Regions from separate parts of the Streptomyces sp. NPDC059010 genome, predicted to be linked through region 1. Evidence: riboswitches for the same ligand, from Rfam matches in the RefSeq annotation. Region 1 holds a riboswitch; each other region holds the start of a gene.
What was found. Region 1 has a riboswitch for cobalamin ahead of ACFWYS_RS12920 (ribonucleoside-diphosphate reductase subunit alpha). Riboswitches for the same ligand answer to the same signal wherever they lie in the genome.
Positions count from the first base shown of each region.

Region 2: it holds a riboswitch for cobalamin, as region 1 does, so the genes downstream of both, ACFWYS_RS06030 (cobalamin biosynthesis protein) here and ACFWYS_RS12920 (ribonucleoside-diphosphate reductase subunit alpha) in region 1, are expected to answer to the same signal.
Region 3: it holds a riboswitch for cobalamin, as region 1 does, so the genes downstream of both, ACFWYS_RS19860 (prenyltransferase/squalene oxidase repeat-containing protein) here and ACFWYS_RS12920 (ribonucleoside-diphosphate reductase subunit alpha) in region 1, are expected to answer to the same signal.
Region 4: it holds a riboswitch for cobalamin, as region 1 does, so the genes downstream of both, metE (5-methyltetrahydropteroyltriglutamate--homocysteine S-methyltransferase) here and ACFWYS_RS12920 (ribonucleoside-diphosphate reductase subunit alpha) in region 1, are expected to answer to the same signal.

Region 1 covers NZ_JBHYJA010000010.1:136,015-140,585, reverse strand. Annotated here, with positions in the region: gene ACFWYS_RS12930 (hypothetical protein) at 1-162, shown strand, start outside; gene ACFWYS_RS12925 (ribonucleotide-diphosphate reductase subunit beta) at 75-1,088, opposite strand; gene ACFWYS_RS12920 (ribonucleoside-diphosphate reductase subunit alpha) at 1,088-3,484, opposite strand; cobalamin riboswitch at 3,609-3,766, opposite strand; gene ACFWYS_RS12915 (GNAT family N-acetyltransferase) at 3,802-4,308, opposite strand; gene ACFWYS_RS12910 (ATP-binding protein) at 4,462-4,571, shown strand, end outside.
Region 2 covers NZ_JBHYJA010000004.1:235,392-239,962, reverse strand. Annotated here, with positions in the region: gene ACFWYS_RS06035 (trypsin-like peptidase domain-containing protein) at 1-1,537, opposite strand, end outside; cobalamin riboswitch at 1,743-1,885, shown strand; gene ACFWYS_RS06030 (cobalamin biosynthesis protein) at 2,019-2,960, shown strand; gene ACFWYS_RS06025 (cobyric acid synthase) at 2,957-4,468, shown strand; gene cobN (cobaltochelatase subunit CobN) at 4,465-4,571, shown strand, end outside.
Region 3 covers NZ_JBHYJA010000017.1:26,695-31,265, reverse strand. Annotated here, with positions in the region: gene ACFWYS_RS19875 (aldehyde dehydrogenase) at 1-863, opposite strand, end outside; gene ACFWYS_RS19870 (MBL fold metallo-hydrolase) at 1,038-2,066, shown strand; gene ACFWYS_RS19865 (nuclear transport factor 2 family protein) at 2,120-2,560, shown strand; cobalamin riboswitch at 2,643-2,765, shown strand; gene ACFWYS_RS19860 (prenyltransferase/squalene oxidase repeat-containing protein) at 2,880-4,088, shown strand; gene ACFWYS_RS19855 (SCO2322 family protein) at 4,085-4,571, shown strand, end outside.
Region 4 covers NZ_JBHYJA010000021.1:121,102-125,672, forward strand. Annotated here, with positions in the region: gene metE (5-methyltetrahydropteroyltriglutamate--homocysteine S-methyltransferase) at 1-995, opposite strand, end outside; cobalamin riboswitch at 1,152-1,376, opposite strand; gene ACFWYS_RS23700 (3-hydroxybutyryl-CoA dehydrogenase) at 1,375-2,247, opposite strand; gene aceB (malate synthase A) at 2,244-3,797, opposite strand; gene aceA (isocitrate lyase) at 3,919-4,571, opposite strand, start outside.

The DNA.
Region 1 (4,571 bases):
GTGATCGGGATCGTGCACGACCGGCGCATCGACCGTCAGATCAGGGAGGCCCAGGAACGCGACAGGAGCGAGGCTCAGAAGTCCTCGTCCAGGTCGACGGTGCCCTCCACCGCCACCTGGTACGCCGACGGACGCCGCTCGAAGAAGTTGGTGAGCTCCTGAACACCCTGCAGCTCCATGAAGGAGAAGGGGTTCTCGGAGCCGTACACCGGAGCGAAGCCGAGGCGCGTGAGGCGCTGATCGGCGACACACTCCAGGTACTGCCGCATCGAGTCGGTGTTCATGCCCGGGAGGCCGTCACCGCACAGGTCGCGCGCGAACTGCAGCTCGGCCTCGACGGCCTCCCTCAGCATGTCGGTGACCTGCTCCTGGAGCTGGTCGTCGAAGAGCTCGGGCTCCTCCTTGCGGACGGTGTCGACCACGTCGAACGCGAAGGACATGTGCATCGTCTCGTCGCGGAACACCCAGTTGGTGCCGGTGGCCAGACCGTGCAGCAGGCCCCGGCTGCGGAACCAGTAGACGTAGGCGAAGGCGCCGTAGAAGAACAGGCCCTCGATGCACGCGGCGAAGCAGATCAGGTTGAGCAGGAAGCGACGCCGGTCGGCCTTGGTCTGCAGGCTCTCCAGCTTCTCGACCTCGTTGATCCACCTGAAGCAGAACTCGGCCTTCTCCCGGATCGAGGGGATGTTCTCGACGGCGTCGAAGGCCGCCGCCCGGTCCTCCGGGTCGGGGAGATAGGTGTCCAGCAGCGTCAGATAGAACTGGACGTGCACGGCCTCCTCGAAGAGCTGGCGCGACAGGTACAGGCGCGCCTCCGGGGAGTTGATGTGCTTGTACAGCGTCAGCACCAGGTTGTTCGCCACGATCGAGTCGCCCGTCGCGAAGAACGCGACCAGCCGGCCGATCATGTGCTGCTCGCCCTCGGACAGCTTCGCGAGATCGGCGACGTCCGAGTGGAGGTCGACCTCCTCCACGGTCCAGGTGTTCTTGATGGCGTCCCGGTAGCGCTCGTAGAAGTCCGGGTAGCGCATCGGGCGCAGGGTCAGCTCGAAGCCCGGGTCGAGAAGGTTGGCGTTACGGGTACTCATTACTGGCAGGCCTCGCAGGACTCGGGGTTTTCCAGGGAGCAGGCGACGGCGTCGGGCTCGGCGACCTGCTGGACGGGGATGGTCTTCTCGGGCTGGGCGCTCCGGCCCTGCGCGGCGCGGGCGATGCGGGTCGCCGGGCGTGAGCGCAGGTAGTACGTCGTCTTCAGGCCCGATTTCCAGGCGTACGCGTACATCGAGGAGAGCTTGCCGATGGTCGGCGTCTCCAGGAAGAGGTTCAGGGACTGGGCCTGGTCGATGAACGGGGTGCGGGCTGCCGCCATGTCGATGAGCCCGCGCTGCGGGATCTCCCACGCCGTGCGGTACAGGGCCCGTACGTCCGCCGGGATCCAGGCGAAGTCCTGCACCGAGCCGTTGGCCTCGCGCAGCGCCTCACGGGTGCGCGCGTCCCAGACGCCGAGCGCCTTCAGCTCGTCGACCAGGTAGGAGTTGACCTGGAGGAACTCGCCGGACAGTGTCTCGCGCTTGAACAGGTTGGAGACCTGCGGCTCGATGCACTCGTAGACACCGGCGATGGACGCGATGGTGGCGGTCGGCGCGATGGCGAGCAGCAGGGAGTTGCGCAGACCGGTCGTGGCGATACGGCCGCGCAGTGCGGCCCAGCGCTCCGGCCAGGTCGGCTCGACGCCGTAGTGGTCGGGGTGCAGCACGCCCCGGGCGGTGCGGGTCTTCTCCCAGGCCGGCAGCGGGCCGGACCGCTCGGCGAGGTCGGCGGACGCCTCGTACGCGGCGAGCATGATGCGCTCGGCGATACGCGTGGAGAGCGCCTTGGCCTCGGCCGAGTCGAACGGCAGCCGCAGCTTGAAGAAGACGTCCTGCAGGCCCATCGCGCCCAGGCCCACCGGCCGCCACTTGGCGTTGGACCGGCCCGCCTGCTCGGTCGGGTAGAAGTTGATGTCGACGACACGGTCCAGGAAGGTGACGGCCGTGCGGACGGTGGCGTCCAGCCGCTCCCAGTCGATGTCACCCGTCGACAGGTCGACAAAGGCGCCCAGGTTGACCGAGCCCAGGTTGCAGACCGCCGTCTCGCCGTCGTCGGTGACCTCCAGGATCTCCGTGCAGAGGTTGGAGGAGTGGACGACATGGCCCGGCAGGGCCGTCTGGTTGGCGGTGCGGTTGGCGGCGTCCTTGAAGGTCATCCAGCCGTTGCCGGTCTGCGCGAGCGTGCGCATCATGCGGCCGTACAGGTCACGGGCCGGGATGGTCTTCTTCGCGAGCCCGGCGGCCTCGGCCTTCCGGTACGCCGCGTCGAACTCCTCGCCCCACAGGTCGACCAGCTCGGGCACGTCCGACGGGGAGAACAGGCTCCACAGCTCGTCGGCGTTGACCCGGCGCATGAACTCGTCCGGGATCCAGTGCGCGAGGTTCAGGTTGTGCGTACGCCGGGCGTCCTCGCCGGTGTTGTCCCGCAGCTCCAGGAACTCCTCGATGTCGGAGTGCCAGGTCTCCAGGTAGACCGCGGCGGCCCCCTTGCGCCGGCCGCCCTGGTTCACCGCGGCCACGGAGGCGTCGAGGGTCTTCAGGAACGGGACGATGCCGTTGGAGTGCCCGTTGGTGCCCCGGATCAGCGAACCCCGGGAGCGGATACGGGAGTACGACAGCCCGATGCCGCCGGCGTGCTTGGAGAGGCGGGCGACCTGGTGGTAGCGGTCGTAGATGGAGTCCAGCTCGTCCAGGGGGGAGTCCAGGAGGTAGCAGGATGACATCTGGGGGTGCCGGGTGCCGGAGTTGAAGAGGGTGGGGGAGGAGGGGAGGTAGTCGAGGCGGCTCATGAGCCCGTAGAGCGCGGCGACTTCGTCCACCGACCGGGTCGTGTCGTCCTCGGCGAGGCCCGCGGCGACGCGCAGCATGAAGTGCTGGGGCGTCTCGATCACCTTGCGGGTGAGGGGGTGCCGCAGAAGGTACCGGCTGTGCAGGGTGCGCAGGCCGAAGTAGCCGAAGCGGTCGTCGGCGGCCGTGTCCACCAGGGTGTCCAGACGGGCCGCGTGCAGACGCGCGAACTCGGCGGTGCGGTCGGCGATGAGACCCTCGCGGTGGCCGACCGCGACCGACTCGGTGAAGGACGTCACACCCTGCGAGGCGGCCTCGGCGGCGATGGAGATGGTCAGCAGCCTGGCCGCCAGCCTGCTGTAGGCGGGGTCCTCGGAGATGAGACCGGCGGCCGCCTCGGTGGCCAGCTCGCGCAGCTCCGCCTCGTCCGCGCGGGCGGACCGGCCGCGCAGCGCGGCGGCGGCGACCCGGCCGGCGTCGGCGTCGGGGAGGTCGGCGGTCAGCTCGGTGAGGATCCGCAGCAGCGCGGTTCCCGGGGCGTCCTCGTCGGGGGCGACGGCAGGGACGGTCGGGGCGGCTGAGGCCGGGTCTGCTGGCGCGATGGTCACGTGGGGGCTCTCCCTCGCTCGGCACGGGGGCCTTGCGGAGGGCAGGCGGCAGCACACGAGCGCACGGGGCGTCGCGTCCACCGGCCCATTCCACGAGGCCCGGACGTCAGGGCGCACCGGCCGGGTGGCCGGGCGCGCTGTCGGCAGGTCCTCGGACTGACTCCTGTGCAGGGCGTTGCTGAGAACAGACATGCACAAGTACACCGTTGCGGGACAGTTCCGGATTCGCACCGGATTCCCCTGCGACGACAGCGAGGACGAGCATACATCTTGTGCTCACCCGCCACGCCACCCCCAGATGTTGTGTCGCGCTGGTTTCAGAGCGTCAACTCATAGGTGAGGAGAGTGATGTCGTCCAGCTGCGGGACGGGGTTCCAGTCGCGGCCGGGTGTGCGAACGAAGCCCAGACGTTCGTAGATGCGGTGCGCGCCGTGCATGGTGCGCTGGGTCGACAGGACGATACGTACACAGCCCTCCGTGGCCCTCGCCCGGTCGACGCAGGCGCGCACCAGGGCCTCTCCGGCGCCGCGCCCGCGAGCCGTGTGGTCGACGGCGAGCATCCGGATCTCGGCCTCGCCGGGGCCGGCTATGTCGGCCATGGGCCCACCGCTCGGCACGAAGGTCACGCCGCCCAGCAGCCGGCCGTTCTCGACGGCCACCAGCACCTCGGCGGCGGCCGCGCGCCTCGCCACGTCCTTCAGCTCGCCGAGGTACTCGTCGCTCTCGCCGAAGTCGAGGAGACCGTCCTGGAGATAGGCCCGGGCGGTGATGTCGCCGAGGGCGTCGTACTCGCCGGGTTCCGCCTGCCGGATCACGAGGTCCATGGCCCCGAGTCTGCCGGACGGGCAGTACCGCGGGCCTGGGGTTTTCGCCGGGGCCGCCGGGTTGCGGGGCGCCTCGGGAGTGCTTCCATGGAGGTAGGTGCCGACGCCCGTGGTCCCTCCGTTTCGAGAGCCCCTCTCGGAAGGAGACGCACGATGACGATCCATCGGGAGGCCCGACGCGGCACCACCCGCCCCAGGAAATGGCGCCGTTGGATCTCCTACACCAACGTCACCCGGGTCGTCTGGATCGTGGCCGCCCTCGC
Region 2 (4,571 bases), on a different contig from region 1:
GGGCTCCGGCGACGCCGCCGAGGGCCTCGTAGCCGGCGTGGGTGAGGCGGATGCCCTTCTCGTGGGACCAGAGTTCGGTCAGGGCGAACTCCACCATGGGCAGGTGCCCCGGTTCGTCCTGCGCGTCGTCGACGATGCGTTCCGCCAGGCCGGGTTCGAGGGTGAGACCGGGGACGGTGCCCGCCGGTCCCTCGACGGCGCGCAGGAGTCCGGCTCGGCCCAGCGGAGCCACGACCTGGGCGCAGTCGCTGAGCACCCGGGCGGTGGCGGGGTCCGCCAGGTCATCGAGGGACGCGGAGCGCAGGGTGGCCAGGACGCGTAGGCGTTTCCCGTCCGCCGGGGCCGAGACCAGCGAGACCACCAGGCCCAGCAGTGCGCGGGCGGTGAGCGGTTCGGCGGCGACGGTCTCCTCCAACTGGTTGAGGAAGAGGACGTGGCCGCTCGGGCCGCAGTGGTCGAGCAGACGCAGCCCGAGGTCCGCCGGGCCGGGACCGTCGTCGGAGTCGAGCAGGTCCGCGAGCTCCAGGGCGCCTCGCTCCTGCTCGGCCACGCCGAGGCCGGGTTCCAGGACCGGGATCAGGGCCCGGGCCAGGGTGAGCGAGGCACGGGTGCCGGGCAGGGGGCGGATCTCCGAGACGGTGTGGCCCCGGGCCCGCAGGCGGGGCAGCACCCCGGCGCGCACGAGCGACGTCTTGCCGCTGCCGGACGGTCCGACGACCGGCACGACGAGGTGCCGGTCCACCGCGTCGAGCAGGCGTTCCGTCTCCTCCTCCCGGCCGAAGAACTGCTCGGCGTCCTCCTCCCGGAAGGCGTCGAGTCCGCGGTACGGACAGCGGCGCCGGCCCGGCTGGAGCGCGAGGAGGGCCTCCGCGGGGATGAGGTAGGCGGTGACCGAGTCGGGCCCCCGGTCGGTCGCGACCGTCATCCCGACGACGGCGCCGGACTCCTCGTCCCAGACCGGCGCTCCGCTGCAGCCGGGGGTGATGCGGTACGCGGTGCCGTCGGCCTCCATCGAGATCCAGCCCTGCCCGACCGCGCCGCGCAGCCGTCCGCCGATCCAGGCTCCGTGTTCGGCGGTGGCGGGGAAACCGAGGATGCGGAACCGGTGGTCCCAGACATCGCCGACTCCGGCGAGCGGGACGGGAGATGCGCCGCCCGGCGTCGCGGAGGGGACGGAAACGGGGGCGGGGGTGGGGACGGGGACGTCGGTCGCTTCGGACGCTGCCGCTTCGAGTGCCGCCGGTTCCGGGAGCCGCAGCAGCGCGATGTCGCCGGTGCCGTCGGGTGCCACCGGGCACCAGGCCGACACCGACGCCTCGTACGCCGCGGATCCGCGTTGCAGCGGGAACTCCACGGTGACCGGCCGGGTGGGGGCCGTCTCGTCCCGTGCGTCGGTACGGAGGGCGTCCGCCACGACATGGGCGCAGGTGGCGACGGTGCCCGGAGCGAGCAGGAATCCCGTGCCGACGGTCTTGCCGTCCGGCCCCCGCAGCCGGGCCACCGCTGGTCCGAGGGCCTCCGGGAAACGACCGGTCACATACGCCAACTGGCTTGTCCCTCCCGCGTGTTTTATCCCTGTACGCGTTATTCCAGAGGGTCGCGACCCACCGCCGCAAGCGGGTTGCGGAAGGCCGCCCCGCACAGGGGAATTGCCTCCCAAGTCGGACACCGGGGGCAGGTCGGCGTGGTAGCGGTGTGGGGTTCTGCACACTCCCCCATCGCAGGTCAACGGCAAGTTGACGCCCCTTCCAACCCCGTGGTGGACTGCCGGAGCCATGTACGGCGGCAGAAGAGGAAGCCGGTGTGAATCCGGCGCGGTCCCGCCACTGTGACCGGGGTAGATAGCCCCGGGAGCCAGGAACTCTCGTCGTCGGTCTCGTCGAACCAGGGCGTGGACACCCTGAGTGAGGACATAACGCGATGCTCGCCTGCCGATCGAGATGCACTGCCGGACCCACGTCCGGCACTGTCGGACCCGTGTCCGGCCCCTCGGCTGAACCCACGGTCGGCTGACCCCGATGCGTGCCGATCGCGTCTTCGCGTACGGCGCCGCCGCCGGACTCCTCGGTGACCTGCTGCTCGGCGATCCGCGCCGGGGGCATCCGGTCGCCGCGTTCGGGCGGGCCGCCGGGGCCGTGGAGAGGGTGTTGTGGCGCGACGACCGCGCGCGGGGTGCGGTGCACACCGTCGTGTGCGCCGGTGGCGCCGTGGCCGTCGGGGCGCTCGCCGCACGTGCCGTACGTATGTCTCCCGCCACCTCCGTCGCACTGACCGCCGCCGCCACCTGGGCCGTTGTCGGCGGAACGTCGCTCGCGCGCGAGGCCCGGGGCATCGGGCGTGCCCTGGAGGCGGGGGACGTCGAGGGGGCGCGGGCGCGGCTGCCGCATCTGTGCGGGCGGGATCCGCAGGCGCTGGACGCGGACGGGATCGCGCGGGCCGTGGTCGAGTCCGTTGCCGAGAACACCTCCGATGCCGTGGTGGGGGCGCTCGTGTGGGGGGCCTTCGGCGGGGTGCCGGGGCTGCTCGGGTTCCGGGCCGTGAACACGCTCGATGCCATGGTCGGACACAAGTCGCCCCGGTATCGGCGGTACGGGTGGGCCTCGGCCCGGCTCGACGACGTGGCGGGGTGGCCGGGGGCACGGCTCACCGCCGTACTCGCCGCCGTCGCCGGGGGTGACTCCCGGGGGGCCGTACGAGCCTGGCGTGACGATGCCGCCAAGCACCCGAGCCCCAACGCCGGGCCCGTCGAGGCCTCGTTCGCGGGGGCGCTCGGTGTGCGGCTGGGCGGGACGCTGTCCTACGGCGGGCGGGTCGAGCAGCGGCCCGTGCTCAACGCGGACGGGCGGACCGTCGGCACCTCCGACATCGAGCGTGCCGTACGGCTGTCGAAGCGCGTCGGCTGGCTCGCGCTCGGCGTCTGTGTCGCCGCGCGCCGTATCGCGAAGGGGCGTACGTCATGACGGGCGGTGGGCTTCTCGTCGCCGGTACCACCTCCGACGCGGGCAAGAGCGTCGTCACCGCCGGGATCTGCCGGTGGCTGGTGCGGCAGGGTGTGAAGGTCGCGCCGTTCAAGGCGCAGAACATGTCCCTGAATTCGTTCGTCACGCGCGAGGGCGCCGAGATCGGGCGGGCTCAGGCCATGCAGGCGCAGGCCTGCCGTGTCGAGCCGACCGCGCTCATGAATCCCGTGCTGCTCAAGCCCGGTGGCGAGCAGAGCAGTCAGGTCGTGCTGCTAGGCAAGCCGGTCGGTGAGCTGAGCGCGCGCGGCTATCACGGCGGGCGGCAGCAGAAGCTTCTCGGGACCGTGCTGGAGTGTCTCGCCGAATTGCGGGGCACTTATGACGCGGTGATCTGTGAGGGGGCCGGCTCTCCGGCCGAGATCAACCTGCGGCGGACCGACATCGTCAATATGGGCATCGCCCGCAATGCCGGGCTTCCGGTGCTCGTCGTCGGCGACATCGACCGCGGTGGCGTCTTCGCCTCCTTCTTCGGCACCGTCGCGCTGCTGTCGGAGGAGGACCAGAGGCTGATCGCCGGGTTCCTGGTCAACAAGTTCCGCGGAGACGTCAGCCTCCTGGAGCCCGGCCTCGACATGCTCCACGGGCTCACCGGACGGCACACCTACGGCGTGCTGCCCTTCCGGCACGGGCTCGGGATCGACGAGGAGGACGGGCTGCGGGTCTCCCTGCGGGGCACCGTGCGGGAGTCGAACGTCGCCCCACCGGTCGGCGAGGACGTGCTGCGCGTCGCCGTCTGTGCCGTCCCGCTCATGTCCAACTTCACCGACGTCGACGCGCTCGCCGCCGAACCGGGCGTCGTCGTGCGGTTCGTGGACCGGCCCGAGGAACTCGCGGACGCCGACCTCGTCGTCGTCCCCGGCACCCGGGGGACCGTCCGCGCCCTGGAGTGGCTGCGGGAGCGGGGGCTCGCGCGAGCCCTCGTCCGCAGGGCGGCCGAAGGGCGGCCGATCCTCGGTATCTGCGGTGGCTTCCAGGTCCTCGGTGAGCACATCGAGGACGACGTCGAAAGCCGCCGCGGGCACGTCGACGGCCTCGGGGTACTGCCCGTCCGGGTGCGGTTCGCCCGGGAGAAGACCCTCACCCGGCCCGTCGGCGAGGCCCTCGGCCAGCCGGTCGAGGGGTACGAGATCCACCACGGGGTCGCCGAAATCACGGGGGGCGAGCCCTTCCTGGACGGCTGCCGGGTCGGCCAGACCTGGGGCACGCACTGGCACGGCTCACTGGAGTCGGACGGATTCCGGCGGGCCTTCCTGCGCGAGGTGGCCGCCGCCGCGGGCCGCCGCTTCGTGCCGGCCCCCGACACGTCGTTCGCCGCGCTGCGCGAGGAGCAGCTCGACCGGCTCGGCGATCTGATCGAACAGCACGCGGACACGGACGCGCTCTGGCGGCTCATCGAGTCGGGCGCGCCGCAAGGACTGCCTTTCATTCCACCGGGAGCGCCCGCATGAGCACTGTGTTGTTGTTGTCGACCGCCGACACCGATCTGCTGGCGGCGCGCGCCGCCTCCGGTGCCGACTACCGGATCGGCAACCCGACCCGCGTGGACGTCGA
Region 3 (4,571 bases), on a different contig from region 1:
ACGCACGCCTGGCCGTTGTTCATCCAGGCCGCCGGGACGACTCCGGCGACGGTCGCCTCGACGTCCGCGTCCGGCAGGACGACGGCCGCCGACTTGCCGCCCAACTCCAGTGTCACGCGGGTGAGATTGCGGGCGGCGACCTCCATGACGCGCTTGCCGGCGGCCACCGAGCCGGTGAAGGAGACCTTGTCGACCGACGGGTGCCCGACGAGGTACTCGCTCACCTCGCGGTCCGCGGGAAGGATGGACAGCACGCCCTCCGGCAGCCCGGCGTCCTTCGCGATCTCGGCGAGGAGATAGGCGTCCAGCGGTGACTCGGGCGACGGCTTGAGCACGACCGTGCAGCCGGTGAGCAGCGCGGGGGCGAGCTTGGCGGCGGCGACGAACTGCGGGACGTTCCAGGGGACCACGGCCGCCACGACGCCGACCGGTTCGCGCCGGACGAGGATCTTGCCGAGGACGCCGTCGCGGGTCTCCTCGTAGGTGAAGTTCCGCGCGACCGTGATCGCCGCGTCCCAGACCATCATCGCGCCGAGGGCCTGGGCGAGGACGCTCCAGGAGTACGGGGAGCCGTTCTCGGAGGAGATCACGCGGGCGATCTCCTCGTGCCGTACGGCGATTCCGTCCTTGATGCGGGTGACGACCTCGATGCGCTCGTCGAGGCTCATCCGTGGCCAGGGCCCCTCGTCGAACGCCTTGCGCGCCACCGCCACCGCCCGGTCGACGTCGGCCGACGAGGCATGCGGGACGCGTCCGATGACCTCCTCCGTGTGCGGCGAGATCACCTCGATGACGTCCTTGCCCAGGGGGTCGGTCAACTCCCCGCCGATGAACAGCTGTCCGTGTTCCACGAGCTCGGTCATGGCCGACTGCCTCCCCGGAGCGCAACTCTGACGATCCATCAGATCTACGCACTGATACCAGTTCCGCCCCGAGTAGTCCACGGACCGCACGTAGATGACTCGGGCTCCCATCGGAACCTGTTCTAGTTATAGTGATCCGGTCGGCCGGAACGTGTCGCGGCGATTGGGGAACCCATGACGCAGATGTACGACCACGGCGGCGGCGTGAAGTCGATCCGGGTCCCCATCCCCGACAACCCTCTCGGCCACACCCTGGTGTACGTCGTCGACACCGACCGGGGCCCGGTGCTCGTCGACACCGGCTGGGACGACCCGGCGTCCTGGGACACCCTCGCGGAGGGGCTCGCGGCCTGCGGCACCGCGCCCGCCGAGATCCACGGCGTGGTGATCACCCATCACCACCCCGACCACCACGGCCTGTCCGGCAAGGTGCGCGAGGCCTCCGGCGCCTGGATCGCGATGCACGCGGCGGACGCGGCGATCGTACGGCGCACCCGGACGACGCGGCCCGAGCGGTGGTTCTCCTACATGGCGGCCAAGCTCACGGCGGCCGGCGCCCCCGACGCGCACGTGGCCCCGCTGCGCACCGCCCGCCGGCCGAGCACGCTCCCCGGCTTCTCCCCCGCCGCACCCGACCGCGAGATCGTCCCCGGCGAACTCCTCGACCTCCCCGGCCGCCGCCTGCGCGCGATCTGGACCCCGGGTCACACGCCCGGCCATGTCTGCCTGCACCTGGAGGAGGACCACCCGGCCCGGCTCCCGGGCCACGGACGCCTGTTCTCCGGCGACCATCTGCTCCCCGGGATCACCCCGCACATCGGCCTCTACGAGGACCCCGACGACACGACCGTCACCGACCCCCTGGGCGACTACCTGGCCTCCCTCGAACGTGTCGCCCACCTGTCCCCCGCCGAGGTCCTCCCGGCCCACCAGCACACGTTCACCGACGCGCCGTCACGCGTACGGCAGTTGCTGGACCACCACGAGTCCCGCCTCACCGGCCTCCTCACCCTCCTCGCCGAACCCCTCACTCCCTGGCAGCTCGCCGAGCGCATGGAGTGGAACCGCCCCTGGGACCAAATCCCGTACCCCTCAAGGAACATCGCGATCGCGGAGGCGGAGGCGCATCTGCGACGCCTGGTGAAGCTGGGGAGGGCGGAGGCGGTGACGGGGAGCGAGCCGGTGACGTACGTGGCGGTCTGAGGCGACGTCCGTGGCGGCTTGAGGTGACGTACGGGGCCGTTTAATACGTGCCCATGGAGCTCCTTCTCGCCGAACGCGCCTGTGAGCGCGTCATCATCGACTTCGTCCACCGCCTCGACCTCGGCGAACCGGCCTCTGTCGCCGAGCTGTTCACCGAGGACGGCGTCTGGTCCTGGCCGGAGGGCGATCGGTCGGTCGAGGGCAGGGACGCGCTTCGCGCGTACTTCGGCTCCCGCCCCGCCGACCGGCTCTCCCGCCGCATGATGTCCAACGTCCTCGTCACGGTCACGGCCCCGGACACGGCGACCGCGACCTCGTACTTCACGACCTACCGCGTCGACGGCCACGAGGGCGGCATCGTCCCGGCGGGCCCGCCCGTCCAGATCGGCCACTACGAGGACGCCTTCCGCAGACAGCCGGACGGCACCTGGCTGCTCACCTCGCGGACCCTCCACCTCCCCTTCGGCGGCCCCACCCCGAGGGCCGACGGCTGAGCCTCCTGTGCTGCGGGGGTCGCGCCGCCGGGCCCGACCGCCCGCCCGCACAGGCGCCCCTCAGGGGGCCGGTTACGGGCGGGTAGAGTGTCGGCGTCGTCATCACACCCGTACAGGGGGAAGCCGGTGCAAAACCGGCGCTGACCCGCAACCGTGAGCCTGCAACTGGCAAGCCGGATCGCCCGGTACGGATTCGTGACCGGCTCACGTACCCCGGCAGTGGGCCGGAGTGCGGCACCGTCGAGGTATACGGAGCCGAGCCGCCCGGGGGTCCTCCCTGTGCTGCCCGGTTCCCCTTAGGGAAGGGCACCCGCCGATCATGTACGTCCGCCGCAGCGCCGCGGTCCTGGCCGCCGTCACCGTGATCGGCGTCGCGACCCCGGTCGCCCAGGCCGCCACCCCGTCGCCGTCCGCCTCGCTCCCGGCCGGGCTGTACGGCACCACCGACCCGACGTACGACGGCGTCTGGCGCCAGTCGCTCGCGCTGATCGCGCAGAACCGGATGAAGCTGGAGCCGGCCGCCAAGGCGGTCGACTGGCTGGCCGGGCAGCAGTGCGCCGACGGGGCGTTCACGGCCTTCCGCGCCGACCCTTCCAAGGCGTGTGACGCCAAAGCCATGGTGGACACCAACAGCACGGCCGTCGCCGTCCAGGGCCTGGCCGCGGTCGGTGAGCGCGACACCGAGGTCAAGAAGGCGGTGACCTGGCTGAAGTCCGTGCAGAACAAGGACGGCGGCTGGGGCTACACACCTGGCGGAGCCAGCGACGCCAACTCGACGTCCGTCGTGATCGGGGCGCTCCACGCCTTCGGCGACGACCCCGCCGAGATCCGCAAGGACGGCAAGTCACCCTACGACGCTCTGCTGAAGCTCGCCCTGCCGTGCGCGAAGGGCGGCGCCTTCGCCTACCAGCCCGACAAGAAGGGCAAGCTGTCGGCCAACGCGGACGCTACGGCTGCGGCCGTCGTCGGCGCGCTGGGGATGGGCATATCGCCGCGGGGCGGTGAGAAGAAGGACATCGCCTGCACCGACGCGGCTGACCTCACTCCGGAGCAGGCTTCGGCCAACGGCGCCTCCTACCTGGCGGACGCCGTGGCGAAGGACGGCCACCTGAAGTCCGCCCTCGCCGGCGCCGAGGACCAGCCCGACTACGGCAACACCGCCGACGTGGTCGTCGCGCTCGCCGTACAGGGTGGTGCCTCGGCGGCCCAGAAGCCCCTGGAGTGGCTGGAGAAGAACGCCGCGGCCTGGGCGAAGCAGAGCGGCCCCGCCGCCTACGCCCAGCTGATCCTCGCCGCCGACGCGGCGGGCGCCGACCCGCGTGACTTCGGCGGCACGGACCTGGTCAAGCAGCTCAACGCACAGGGTCCCGCACCGCGGACGACGGCGGCGGAGTCGGCAAAGGCGTCCGAGCAGAAGGCGGACGACGACAACGGCGTCGGCGTCTGGTGGATCGTCGGCGTCTGCCTGGTCGCGGGCATCGGCGTCGGCTTCCTGCTGAGCGGCCGCACCAAGGGCCGTCGCCCGTGATCCGGCGCACGCTCGCCACGCTCCTGGCCGCGCTGGTCCTCCTGACCGGCGCGGCCCAGGCCGCCCAGGCGACCGGCTACCGCTACTGGTCCTTCTGGGACCGCGCCGGCGACACCTGGACCTACGCCACCCAGGGCCCCTCCACCGCCCGCCCCTCCGACGGCGACGTCCAGGGCTTCCGGTTCGCGGTGAGCGAGGACTCCAAGGACGCGGCACGGCCGAGGGGCGCCGCCGTGTTCGAGGTGATCTGCGCGCGCACCCCGGCCCAGGACGGCAAGAAGCGGGTGGCGCTGGTCATCGACTTCGGTACGGCGGCGGACGCCCCGTCGGGCGAGACGCCCCCGGCCCGCCGTACGGTATGCGCCCGCGTGAGCGAGGACGCGACCGCGGCAGAGGCCCTCGCAGCGGTGGCCGAACCCCTGCGCTACGACACGAACGCCCTGCTCTGCGCGATCACCGGATACCCGGAGAAGGGGTGCGGCG
Region 4 (4,571 bases), on a different contig from region 1:
GACACATCGACCCGGTCGGCCAGGCCCAGCAGGGTGCCGAGGGTGGCGAGGGACTTCGACAGGTCGTTGACCCAGATGTTGCGCCCGCTCACGACACCGGCGACCAGGCGCTTGCCGGGCAGTCCGCCGACGGCCGCGAGCGCGTCCAGGTTGGCGGCCGCGGACTCCGTGAAGTCCAGCGCGAGCCCCTCGACCGGCGCCTTCGCCAGCACCGGCAGCGCCTCCCCGAGCCGGTCGAAGTACGAGGCGACCAGCAGCTTCGGCCGGTCGGTGAGAGCGCCGAGGTCGCGGTAGGCGCGTTCGGCGGCGTTGAGTTCGGCCGGGGTGCGGTCCTGGACCAGGGCGGGTTCGTCCAGCTGCACCCACTGGGCGCCGGCCGCGCGCAGGTCGGCGAGGATCTCGGCGTACACCGGCAGCAGCCGGTCGAGCAGGGTGAGCGGCTCGAAGTCGGCGGCCACGCCGGGGGCCGGCTTGGCGAGCAGCAGATAGGTCACCGGGCCGACCAGGACCGGCCGGGCCGTCAGACCGAGGGCCACGGCCTCCTCGAACTCGGCGACCTGCTTGGCGGAGTCGGCCACGAACACTGTCTCGGGGCCCAACTCGGGCACCAGATAGTGGTAGTTGGTGTCGAACCACTTGGTCATCTCCAGCGGCGCCACGTCGCTGGTGCCGCGCGCCATCGCGAAGTACCCGTCGAGCGGGTCGGCGGCGACGGCGTCCCGGTGCCGGTCGGGGACGGCGCCGACCATGACGGTGGTGTCGAGGACGTGGTCGTAGTACGAGAAGTCCCCGGTGGGGACCTCGTCGATGCCGGCCTCGGCCAGCTGCCGCCAGTTGCCGGCTCGCAGGCCGGCCGCGGTGGAGCGGAGCTCGTCGGCGGTGACGCGGCCCTTCCAGTAGCCCTCGATCGCCTTCTTCAGTTCCCGGTTCGGGCCCTGCCGGGGGTAGCCGTACACGGTGGTCCGTGCTGCCGCGGCTGCGGACTCGGTGGTCACGGAGATCTCCTTCGCGAGATGAATCCCTGAGATCCCGGCGACGGGGGACGAGAGCGCGAAGGGGTGACGGAACCGGACGGCAACGGCCCCTGGCCGCCCGTTCGGTATGCACGCCGACCCGCCCTCGGGGTCACCGGGATGTCCGCGCGCGGAATCGTCCGCGCACGGGCAGTTGGCAGGTCTTCGGACTCGCGGGCACGTCCTCATCACCCGAGGACACCTACTGGCCGTCGCTTCCCAGGCCCGGTACGTCGGACCCAGTGCGTATGACGGCGGTCGTTCCCGCTCACCGCTGCGGGGCAGTCCCGGATTCCCACCGGGTTCCCTCTTACGACGCATCCCGCCTGGCGGACGGGGCGAACCAGCTGCACCGGCAACCCTAGATGCCGGTGCCGTACATGTGAAACCCTCGCCCGGTCTTACGGCCCAGCAGTCCCGCCTCGACCATCCGCTGGAGCAGCGGGGGAGGGGCGTACAGGGGTTCCCTGAACTCGTCGTACAGCGACTCGGCGATCGAGGCGACCGTGTCGAGGCCGATCAGGTCCGCCAGCCTCAGCGGGCCCATGGGGTGGGCGCAGCCCAGCTCCATGCCGGCGTCGATGTCGGCCGCGGTGGCGAACCCGGACTCCGCCATGCGGATCGCGGCCAGCAGGTAGGGCACGAGCAGCGCGTTGACGACGAAACCGGCGCGGTCCCGGGAGCGGACGACCGTCTTGCCGAGCACCCCGGTGGCGAACTCCTCGACCGCGGCGGCCGTCTCCGGAGCGGTGTGCAGGGAGGTGACGACCTCGACCAGCGGCAGCACGGGCACCGGGTTGAAGAAGTGCAGTCCCACCACGCGGTCGGCGCGGCCGGTGGCCATGGCGAGGCGCATCACGGGCAGGGAGGAGGTGTTGGTCGCGAAGACCGCCGCCGGATCCGCCACGATCTTGTCGAGCGCGGTGAACACCTCCACCTTGGCGTCGGCGTTCTCGACGACGGCCTCGATGACGAGCTGCCGATCCGCCAGGTCTTCCGGACAGCCGGTGAAGACCAGCCGCGTCAGCGCGCCCTGTGCTTCGGCCTCCGTCAACTTGCCCCGCCTGGTGGCCCGTTCCAACGAGGCGGCCACGCGCTCCCGGGCGGCCCGGGCCGCGACGGCGTCGGCCTCGCACACCACGGTGTCCAGCCCGGCCCGGGCACAGACCTCCGCGATCCCGGCCCCCATCTGCCCGCCGCCTACCACGCCGACGCGCCTGAAGTCCCCGCTCATGCCCCCTCCTCCACTCGTCGCACGAGGTGCTGCGTGTACGCGTCCGGGGTGAAGAACAGCGGCAACTCACCCGCCATCGCGGTGCGTTCGAAGAGCGCGCGAATCTCGTCCAACGGCGCCCACGGATCCTCCGCACCCAGCGAAACCAGCTCCTCTTCGAGCAGCCGTACCACCGTCTCCCGCTCGACCACCCGGTGCCGCAGCCACTGCCAGATCTGCACCCGGGCGATCTCCGCGCTCGCCGCGTCCTCCATCAGCCCGTACAGCGCGACGGCACCCCGCCCACGCAGCCAGGCGGCGAAGTACCGCAGCGCCACGGCGACATTGGCTCGCACACCCTCGGCGCTCGGCGGCCCGCCGGTCCGGCGCACCGACAGCAGCTCGGCCGCCGTCACCTCGACCTCGTCACGCGTACGGTCGATCTGGTGGGGCCGGTCCCCGAGGACCCCGTCGAACACCTCCCGGCACAGCTCCACCAGCCCGGGATGCGCGACCCCGGATCCGTCGAAGCCGTCCTCCGCCTCCCGCTCCTTGTCCAGCCGCACCTTGGCGACCGCCGCCTCGTGAGCGGCCGGATCCTTGCCCGGCACCTGGGCGGCCATACCACCGACGGCATGCGCGCCCCGCTTGTGACAGGTACGCACGAGGAGTTCGGTGTACGCCCGCAGGAAGGGCGCCGTCATCGTGACCTGCCCGCGCTCCGGGAGCAGGAAGTCGGTGCGGTGGCCGAAGGTCTTGATCAGGCTGAAGAGATAGTCCCAACGGCCCGCGTTGAGGCCGGAGGAGTGCTCACGCAGCTCGTAGAGGATCTCCTCCATCTCGAAGGCGGCGGTGATCGTCTCGATGAGCACGGTGGCGCGGACCGTGCCGCGCGGGATGCCGAGGAGTTCCTGCGCGGTGACGAAGATGTCGTTCCACAGACGGGCCTCGTACCGGTTCTCCAGCTTCGGCAGGCAGAAGTACGGCCCGTGACCGGCGTCGATCTGACGCCGCGCACCGTGGAAGAAGTACAGCCCGAAGTCCACGAGAGCGGCGGGCACGGGCCGGCCGTCGAACTCCAGATGCTCCTCATCGAGATGCCAGCCCCGCGGCCGGACCACGATGGTGGTGGCGGGCTGCTCGCGATTCTCGATGGCGTCGATCAACGTGAGCTGGCCGTCGATGACGTTGTCCCAGGTGGGGGCGGTGGCATCCGCGAAGTCCGCCATCCACACATCGGCCCCGGAATTGAGCGCGTCGACGGCCGTCCGGCGATCCGGCGGCCCGGCGATCTCCACGCGCCGGTCGGCCAGCCCAGGGGCGGGCGGTGCGACACGCCAGCTGGGATCGGCGCGGATGCCGGAGGTGACCATGGGGAAGTCGAGCGGCGAGCCAGAGCCAAGGCGCAGCGCCTGCCGACGCCGTTCCTTGAGAAGTTCCAGTCGGCGTTCCCCGAAGGCCCCGACCAGCCGGCCGACGAAGTCCAGGGCGGCCGGGGTGAGGACCTCGTCGTGCCGGTGACCGGGAGCGGCGAGCACGCGCAGCCAGTGTGTAAGTGCGGTTGCGGACATGGGGATTCTCCTGAAAAGGGCTGAGGGACCGCGCCCCTCAAAGGGGCGCGGGGCTGTGCTGATATGCGGCTCCGCCGCGCGGGCGCGACCAGCCACAACCGGCCCGCAGCCCGCCCACGACCTAGTGGAACTGCTCCTCCTCGGTCGACCCGGCCAGAGCCGTGGTCGAAGAAGCCGGATTGACAGCAGTCGAAACCAGATCGAAATACCCCGTACCAACCTCCCGCTGATGCCTGACGGCAGTGAACCCATGCTGCTGCGCGGCGAACTCCCGCTCCTGCAGCTCGACATACGCGGTCATACCGTGCTCGGCGTACCCCCGGGCCAGGTCGAACATCCCGTGGTTGAGCGAGTGGAACCCGGCCAGCGTGATGAACTGGAACCGGTACCCCATCGCCCCCAACTCCCGCTGGAACTTGGCGATCTGGTCGTCGTCCAGCGCCGCCTTCCAGTTGAAGGACGGCGAGCAGTTGTACGCCAGCATCTGGTCCGGGTACCGGGCATGGATCGCCTCGGCGAACTCCCGCGCCTGCGCGAGATCCGGCGTACCGGTCTCCACCCAGATCAGGTCGGCGTACGGCGCGTAGGCGAGCCCGCGTGCGATGACCGGCGCCATCCCGTTGCGCACCCGGTAGAACCCCTCCGCCGTCCGCTCCCCGGTCACGAACTCGGCGTCCCGCTCGTCGACGTCACTGGTCAGCAGACTGGCCGCGAGCGCATCCGTACGCGCGACGATGAGCGTCGGCACACCGGCGATGTCGGCGGCCAGCCGGG